DNA from 2 places in the Massilia puerhi genome. Region 1 is predicted to be linked to the other one. Evidence: predicted binding sites of a transcription regulator. Region 1 holds the regulator's gene; the other holds the start of a gene.
The links. The regulator sigma-54, encoded in region 1, starts transcription at its own class of promoters, with help from an activator protein. The targets are predictions, from matches to a motif close to TGGCANGNAANCTGCTTT.

Region 1 (4,211 bases):
ACGCGCCAGCAACTCGTGCGTGACGCACATCATCAGGGGCGAGCGCTGGCGCATCGCCGCCAAGGCTTTCTGGGCGAACGGCGTCGGGTCGGCTTCGAGCGAGTCCATGATCGCGGCCACCGACCCGGCGTCGAAGTGCGTATCGACCAGCGCACGCTGCGCCTGCAATCGACTCTCGCCCGCCGCTTGCGCGAAGGGGGCCGCGAAGGCGCGGATCGCCGCCGGCAGGTCGGCGCCGGGCGTGGCTGCGATCAGCGCCTGCAGGGCGGCCAGTTCGGCGCCTGGCACGAACACGTCGGCCAGGCCGATATACAGCGCGTCGGCGGCGCCGATCGTCAAGCCGGTCAGGCCCAGGTAGTGGCCAAGACGGCCCGGCGCATGCGACAGGAAATGGCTGCCGCCGACATCCGGGAACAGGCCGATATTCACTTCGGGCATCGCCATTTTCGTGCGCTCGGTCACGATGCGCAGCCCGCACGCCGGGCCGCCCTGGGCGATGCCCATGCCGCCGCCCATCACCACGCCATCCATGATGGCGATATACGGCTTGGGATAGAAATGGATCAGGTGGTTCAGCGCGTATTCTTCGGTGAAGAAATCCTCGAGCAGCGCGCTGCCGCCCATCGGCGTCGCATGCCCCACCTCATGGAAGAAGCGGATATCGCCGCCGGCGCACAAGGCTTTCTCGCTGCTGCTGGCGATGACGACCGCGTCGAGCGCGGCATCGGCTTGCCAGTCGCGCAGGATGGCGGTCAGCGCCCGCACCATCTCGAGCGACAGCGAATTGAGCGCCTTCGGGCGGTCCAGGGTGATGATGCCGGTGCGGTTGGCGATGCGGGTCAGGACGTGGTCGGTCATGGCATGGTCCGTAATGGAGAGACAAGCATTTTACCGAACCGACGCCACGCGCAACACCGGGAGGCTGGATGCAAAAAGGGCGTCCCCTCAGACGCCCTCAGCTAGTGTGCCCTGCGCCTGATCAGGCGACAGCAGCGTCTTCTTCGCCGCCGTGTTCCGGCATGCGTTTAATCGACGTGCGGCTATGGTCCTTCAGCATTTGCTTGTGTTTGAGAATTTGACGGTCCAGCTTGTCCATCAGCGTATCGATCGCGGCATACAGGTCTTGCGCGACGCTCGCCACGTGCAGGGTCTTGCCCGACACCTGGACGTTGATTTCTGCTTTCTGCCTTTTTTCTTTTTCAGTGAGGTTGTCAACGGCCAGGAACACATGGGTGTCAATTACCTGGTCAAAGTGGCGAATAATGCGTTCGAGCTTATTCTGAACATATTCACGGATGGCGGGGGTTACTTCGAGATGATGGCCACTGATTGTGAGGTTCATACACACTCCTTTGAAAATATTGCACCGTGTGGACCACCAGAACGCGACAAGGCACGGTTCGGATGGACGGCGCAGTTACAAGGACTTGCGAAGGCTTACAGGGGGTATCTTGAGGGCTTCCCGGTATTTTGCAACCGTGCGGCGCGCAATGACCATACCTTGTTCCCCGAGCATCTCCGCGATCTTGCTGTCGGATAAAGGGTTCCTAGGGTCTTCTGCTCCTGTCAATTGTGCAATGAGCGCACGGATTGCCGTCGAGGATGCTTCGCCTCCCGCCTCGGTGGCAACGTGGCTGCCGAAGAAATACTTCAACTCGAACATGCCGTGCGGGGTCAGCATGTATTTCTGCGTTGTGACACGAGAAATGGTGCTCTCGTGTAGGCCTAGTGTATCAGCAATCTCACGTAAAACAAGGGGACGCATGGCAACCGCGCCATGGGAGAAAAAGTTGCGCTGGCGCTCGACAATCGCTTCCGCCACACGCAGGATGGTGTCGAAACGCTGGCGCATATTCTTGATGAGCCACTTGGCTTCCTGCAGCTGCGCGCCCATTTGCGCCTCGCTCTTGCCCTGCTTGAGCAGGCTGGCGTACAGGCTGTTGACGCGCAGGCGCGGCATCACGTCCGGGTTCAATGTGACAGCCCATCCGCTCTTCGCGGGGCGCACGATCACGTCCGGCACCACGTAGTCCGAGACGTTGGCGGCAAAGGCCGCGCCGGGATGCGGATTGCACTGGCGGACCACGGCCTGCACCTCGCGCAGGTCTTCGTCGTCGCAGTCGAGCGCCTTTTTCAGCTTGCTGTATTCGCGCTGCGCGAACCAGCCCAGGTAGCCTTCGACGATGGTCAGGGCCATGCGCCGCGTCACCATGGCCACGCCCGGCATGCGCCGGATCTGCAGCGCCAGGCACTCGGCCGCGCTGCGCGCGCCGACGCCCACCGGATCCATGCTCTGGACCAGCGCCAGCGCGCAGCGCAGTTCTTCGATCTCGATCTCGAGTTCTTCGGGCATGCGGGCGTGGATCTCGTCGAGCGGCTCCTCCAGGTAGCCGTTGTCGTCGATCGCATCGATCACCAGCTCGGCCAGGGCGCGGTCGCGCGCCGACAGCGTCGCTTCGCGCACCTGCTCCATCAGGTGTTCGCGCAGGGTGATGGCGCAGGCCTCGAGCTGCGGACGGCCGTCTTCGTCCTCGCCGCCGCCGCCGGACGATCCCGAACCGCCGCCTTCGCTCCAGTCGGCATCGCCGCGCTCGCCGTCGGCGCCGCCCTCGAAGGCCTCGCCCTCCGCCGTCGGCGCCGGCGCGGCGTCACCCTCGGCCTGCGGGCCGGGCGCGGGCGGCGCCTCGGCGCTGGGTGGCGCGTTGTTGATGGCGCCATCGGCCAGCAGGCGCACCGAGCGGTCGAGCGGATCGTCGAGCCGTTCCAGCAAGGGGTTATCGCCCAGTATCTGCTCGATTTCCTGGTGCAGTTCGAGCGTCGACAACTGCAGCAGGCGGATCGATTGCTGCAGTTGCGGCGTGAGCGCCAGGTGCTGCGAGGTGCGAAGTTGCAGTGACTGTTTCATCGGGCCTCGATCACTTACATGCGGAAGTGTTCGCCGAGGTAGACGCGGCGCACCGACTCGTCGGCGATGATGTCGTCGGGCCGGCCGGAGGCCAGCACCGCGCCCTGGTTGATGATGTAGGCGCGGTCGCAGATGCCGAGCGTTTCGCGCACGTTGTGATCGGTGATCAGGACCCCGATCTTGCGCTCCTTGAGGAAGCGCACGATGCGCTGGATCTCGATCACGGCGATCGGATCGACGCCGGCGAACGGTTCGTCGAGCAGCACGAAGCGCGGATTGGTGGCCAGCGCGCGCGCGATCTCGACCCGGCGCCGTTCGCCGCCCGACAGCGACAGCGCCGGGTTCTCGCGCAGCTTCTCGATCTGCAGGTCGGCCAGCAGGGTGTCGAGGCGCTCGTTGATCTGGTCCCGGGACAGCGGCTTGCCGTTATCCTTCTGCAGCTCGAGCACGGCGCGGATGTTCTCTTCGACCGTCAGCTTGCGAAACACCGACGCCTCTTGCGGCAGGTACGACAGGCCCAGCACCGCGCGGCGGTGGATCGGCAGGCTGGTGATGTCGGTGCCGTTGATGTCGATCGAGCCGGCATCGGACGGCACCAGGCCGACGATCATGTAGAACGAGGTGGTCTTGCCGGCGCCGTTGGGGCCCAGGAGGCCGACCACTTCACCGCATTCGACCTGCAGCGAGACGTCGCGCACCACCAGCCGCTTGCCATAGCTTTTCTGCAGACCCTTGACCACCAGGGTGCTGCAATCGCCCAGTTCCATCGGGACTGCCGTCATTGGGCTCCTCCGGCCGGAGTGCGCTTGGGCGACAGGATCAGGGTGCCGCGCCCGCCGCCGGCCTTGGTCTGGCCGCTGACGTCGTTGCGCACGGTGGCCACTTCCTTGCGGCTGTCATACGAGATGAACGGGCCGGTGACCTGGTTGCTCAGGCGGTCGTTTTCCAGTTCCTTGATGAGGGCGTTCGAATACAGGCGCACCAGCTCGGCGCGCTCGTCGTACTCGATGCGCTCGGCCTGGCCTTCGACCCACAGGTTGGGGCCACCGTCGCGCTTCTGGCGGAACGTGGTGAGCTTGCCGTTGTTGGCGGTGAGCGTCACGGTCATGTAGCCTTCGGGCGTTTCCCGGACCACGGCGCGGTCGGCCTTGAGCAACAGCGTACCGCGGGTGAGGATCACGTTACCGGTGAGGGTGCGCACGCCGTTGACCCCATCGAGGTCGGCGGAATCGTATTCGACCTGCGCGGGCTTGAGCGAATCGGCGCGTTCGGCGGCTGCCGTCAGCGACAGCAGGGAAAGGAGTAC
Region 2 (4,211 bases), 140 kb from region 1:
TTGGTCAGGATGCGCTTGCCTTCGATGATGACGCCGGAACCGGTAACCGGGCTGGGAGCCGCCTTGGTCCAGGGTTTGTAGGGTTCGGGACGGCGGACGGTGGCGAAGATCTTGACCACCGAGTTCTCGACCGCGGGCAGCACCGGGGCCGGCACGGCGCTCTTGGCCGCGGCGACGACCACGGGTGGCGGCGCGGGTGTGGGCGTGGGGACGGTCGCCGGCACTGCCTGGACCTCGGGCGGCACGGCGTCCTGGGCGTGGACGGGTCCCGAGAGGGCGAATGCAAGTGCGGCCAGGCGCAATAGCGGCAGATTGTTCATGGTTTCCTTCGGCGGCATGGTTCGGAGTTTGACCGAGAGAATATACACGCCCGCCGCAAAAGGAAATACGTGGATCGTCACGCAGGCTGGCATTGCCTTCCTGCGTGACCAGGAGCGATGCTTACTGCTTGACGAACTTCAGGGTCATGCGGTCGCTCTCGCCGATCGCCAGGTACTTTTCGCGGTCCTTGTCCTTGTTGGCCAGCACCGGCGGCAACGTCCACACGCCTTTTTCATGATCGGCGGTGTCCTTCGGATTGGCGTTGATTTCCGACTTGGCGGCCAGCTTGAAGCCGGCGCGTTCGGCCATGCGGATCACGTATGCCTCATGCATGTAGCCGCTCGAGGCCTTGGCGTCCTGCTGCATTTTGGCCGGCAGGCGGTGCTCGACCACGCCCAGCACGCCGCCCGGCTTCAAGACCTTGTGCGCTTCCTTGAGCACGGCCAGCACGGCGTCGTCGCCGTTGCCGAGCCAGTTGTGCAGGTTGCGGAAAGTGACCACCATGTCGACGCTGTTCGGGGCGCCCAGCTCGAAGCTGGTCGGCGGCGCGAACAGGACCGGGGTCACCTTGTCGTACACGGCGCCGTTGGCCGCCAGGCGCTCGCGGAAGGCCTTGCCGCCGCGGCTCTCGGCGTCGGGCACGGCGCCATACAGCTTGCCCTGCTCGCGCAGGTAGGGCGCCAGGATCTCGGTGTACCAGCCGCCGCCCGGCGACAGCTCGATCACCTTCATGCCCGGCTTGATGCCGAAGAAGGTCAGGGTTTCGTAAGGGTGGCGGTAGGTGTCGCGCGCCTTGTTGGCGGCGGCGCGGTGTTCGCCGGCGATGGCCGATTTGAGGGCGTCGTCGGCGTGGGCGGCGCCGGCGATGCCGGTGGCCAGCATCGCGGCCAGGATCAGTCGTTTCATCGTGCTCAGTCTCCAGGGTAGGTGGGACGGCAGGCCAGGGCGCCGCCGCCATCGCGCAGATGATCGAACAGGCAAGGCGGACAGTCAAGCGTTCCTCGCATATGCATATGCGCGCCGCGTTTCTCCTGTATTGACTGTCCGCCGGGCGTCCGCGGCGGACACCCGGACATCTTGCGGACACCCGTCGGACAGTGCCAAACACAGGCACCGATTAGTGCATTGAGGTGGCACAAAGATTGCCTATTCAAAACGTTCTGTTACTGCTATGGTTGAGAGGTTTGCCGCGTGTCACACAGGCGAAATCACAACAAAAGCGATGTACATACAAGAGCGGCGCCGAGCTGTTTGCGGAACCGCTGCCCGGAGTAGGTCCTTCAGGAGAACACATGGAACGCCGTACCTTTCTCAATCTCAGCAGCCTGGCCGCCGCATCGATGCTGCTGCCTTTCGGACGCGCGATCGCTGCCGAGGAACTGGCCAGCACGATGCCCGTCGCCGCCAAGAAGGCCCTGGCCGACGTCGCGCTCAACGCCGCCACCAAGGCCGGCGCCAGCTACGCCGACGTGCGCCTCGGTCGCTACCTCAACCAGTTCATCACCACGCGCGACCTGAACGTCGAGAACGTGGCCAATACCGAGTCGGCCGGCGTCGGCGTGCGCGTGATCGTGAACGGCGCCTACGGCTTTGCCGCCACCTCGGACATGTCGAACGACGGCATCGCCAACGCGGCGCGCCAGGCGGTGGCGATCGCGAAAGCCAACGCCAAGCTGCAGACCGAACCGGTGCAGCTCGCACCAGTCAAGGGCGTCGGTGACGTATCGTGGAGCACGCCGTACACCAAGGACTGGCGCACGGTGCCGATCGCCGAGAAGACCGACATGCTGATCGCCGCCAACAAGGCCGGCATGGAAGGCGGCGCCAACTTCATGCGCTCGATGCTGTTCCAGGTGAACCAGCAAAAATACTTCGCCTCGACCGATGGCTCGTACATCGACCAGGACGTGCATCGCCTGTGGGCGCCGCTGTCGGCCACCGCGGTCGACAAGGCCACCGGCAAGTTCCGCTCGCGCGACGGCTTGAGTTCCCCGGTCGGCAAGGGTTATGAATACTTCGACGCCCGCCCCGAGCACAAGATCAAGGCCGCCGGCGGCGTCGCCACCCTGTACACCGACAGCTACGACATCGTGGAAGACGCGCGCGCCGCAGGCCGCGACGCCAAGCGCAAGCTGACCGCCAAGTCGGTCCAGCCGGGCAAGTACGACCTGATGCTCTCGCCCGAACACCTGTGGCTGACCATCCACGAGAACGTCGGCCACCCGACCGAACTGGATCGCGTGCTGGGCTACGAGGCCAACTACGCCGGCACCAGCTTCGCCACGCTCGACAAGCTGCAATCGAAGACGTTCAAGTACGGCGCCCCGATCGTCAACATCTACGCCGACAAGACCACCCCGGGTTCGCTCGGCGCGATCGGCTACGACGACGAAGGCGTCAAGTCCAAGCGCTGGGACATCATCAAGGACGGCATCCTGGTCAACTTCCAGGCCACGCGCGACCAGGCCCACATCATCGGCGAGAAAGAGTCGCACGGCTGCTCGTACGCCGACGGCTGGAACACCGTGCAATTCCAGCGCATGCCGAACGTGTCGCTCGCGCCGGGCAAGGCGCGCCTGACGCCGGACGAGATGGTCAAGGGCATCAAGAAGGGCATCTATATCGTCGGCGACGGTTCGTTTTCGATCGACCAGCAGCGCTACAACTCGCAGTTCGGCGGCCAGCTGTTCTTCGAGATCAAGGACGGCAAGATCGGCCAGATGCTCGAAGACGTGGCCTACCAGTCGAACACCCAGGAATTCTGGGGCGGCTGCAGCGCCATATGCGACGAGCGCGACTGGCGCATGGGCGGCTCCTTCTTCGACGGCAAGGGACAGCCGCCGCAGATCAGCATCGTCTCGCACGGCTCGTCGACCGCGCGCTTCAACGGCATCAACGTGATCAACACCGCCCGCAAGATCGGCTAAGGGACGACCATGAGCATCCTGACCCAGGACCAAACCAAGAAGATCAGCGACCGCGTGATGTCGCTGACCAAGGCCGACGAGTGCGTCGTCAATATCGAAGGCAGCACCATCGGCAATATCCGTTTCGCGCGCAACGCCGTCTCGACCGCCGGCCTGGCCGACGACACCCGCGTGCAGGTGCAGGTCGCCTTCGGCAAGAAGCAGGGCACGGCCACCATCAACGAGTTCGACGACAAGTCGATCGAGCGCGCCGTGCGCCGCGCCGAAGACCTGGCCAAGCTGGCGCCGGACAATCCGGAATTCATCCCGGCGATCGCCAAGACCGCGTACAAGGCGTCCGACACCTTCGTGCAAAAGACCGCCGACATCGATCCGGAATACCGCGCCCAGGCCGCGGCCTACGCGATCGAAGGCTGCCGCAAGCGCGGCCTGGTCTCGGCCGGCTTCTTCACCGACCGCACCAGCTTCGAGACCGTCGCCAACTCGAATGGCCTGTTCGGCCACCAGGCATCGACCTCGCTCGACTTCACCCTGACCGTGCGCACCGAAGACGGCCGCGGTTCGGGCTGGGTCAAGCGTTCGGCGCGCGATGTGTCAAAGTTCGACCCGCGCGAAGCGGCCGAGATCGCGATCGAAAAAGCACTGCGCTCGGTCGACGCCAAGGCCCTCGAGCCGGGCCGCTACACCGTCATCATGGAGCCGGCGGCGACATCGGACCTGCTGTCGTTCATGCTCGGCGGTTTTGACGCGCGCCGCGCCGACGAAGGCCGCAGCTTCCTGTCGAAGGCCGGCGGCAAGAACCGCCTGGGCGACAAGCTGTTCGACAGCCAGGTCAATATCTGGTCCGATCCGTGGGACAAGGATGTCGCCGTGCTGCCGTGGGACGACAATATGCTGCCGCGCGAACGCGTCGAACTGGTCAAGGACGGCAAGATCAATGCCCTGGACTACTCGCGCTTCTGG

Region 2: a site for sigma-54 is predicted at 1,453-1,470, ahead of GNT67_RS01865 (TldD/PmbA family protein). Genes of this name have one in related genera too.

Annotation. Positions count from the first base shown of each region.
Region 1 is NZ_WOFW01000001.1:280,094-284,304, forward strand. It holds gene GNT67_RS01205 (enoyl-CoA hydratase/isomerase family protein) at 1-858, opposite strand, end outside; gene hpf (ribosome hibernation-promoting factor, HPF/YfiA family) at 980-1,342, opposite strand; gene GNT67_RS01215 (RNA polymerase factor sigma-54) at 1,418-2,905, opposite strand; gene lptB (LPS export ABC transporter ATP-binding protein) at 2,920-3,672, opposite strand; gene lptA (lipopolysaccharide transport periplasmic protein LptA) at 3,684-4,211, opposite strand, start outside.
Region 2 is NZ_WOFW01000001.1:417,043-421,253, reverse strand. It holds gene GNT67_RS01875 (S1C family serine protease) at 1-320, opposite strand, end outside; gene GNT67_RS01870 (class I SAM-dependent methyltransferase) at 442-1,227, opposite strand; gene GNT67_RS01865 (TldD/PmbA family protein) at 1,614-3,248, shown strand; gene GNT67_RS01860 (TldD/PmbA family protein) at 3,258-4,211, shown strand, end outside.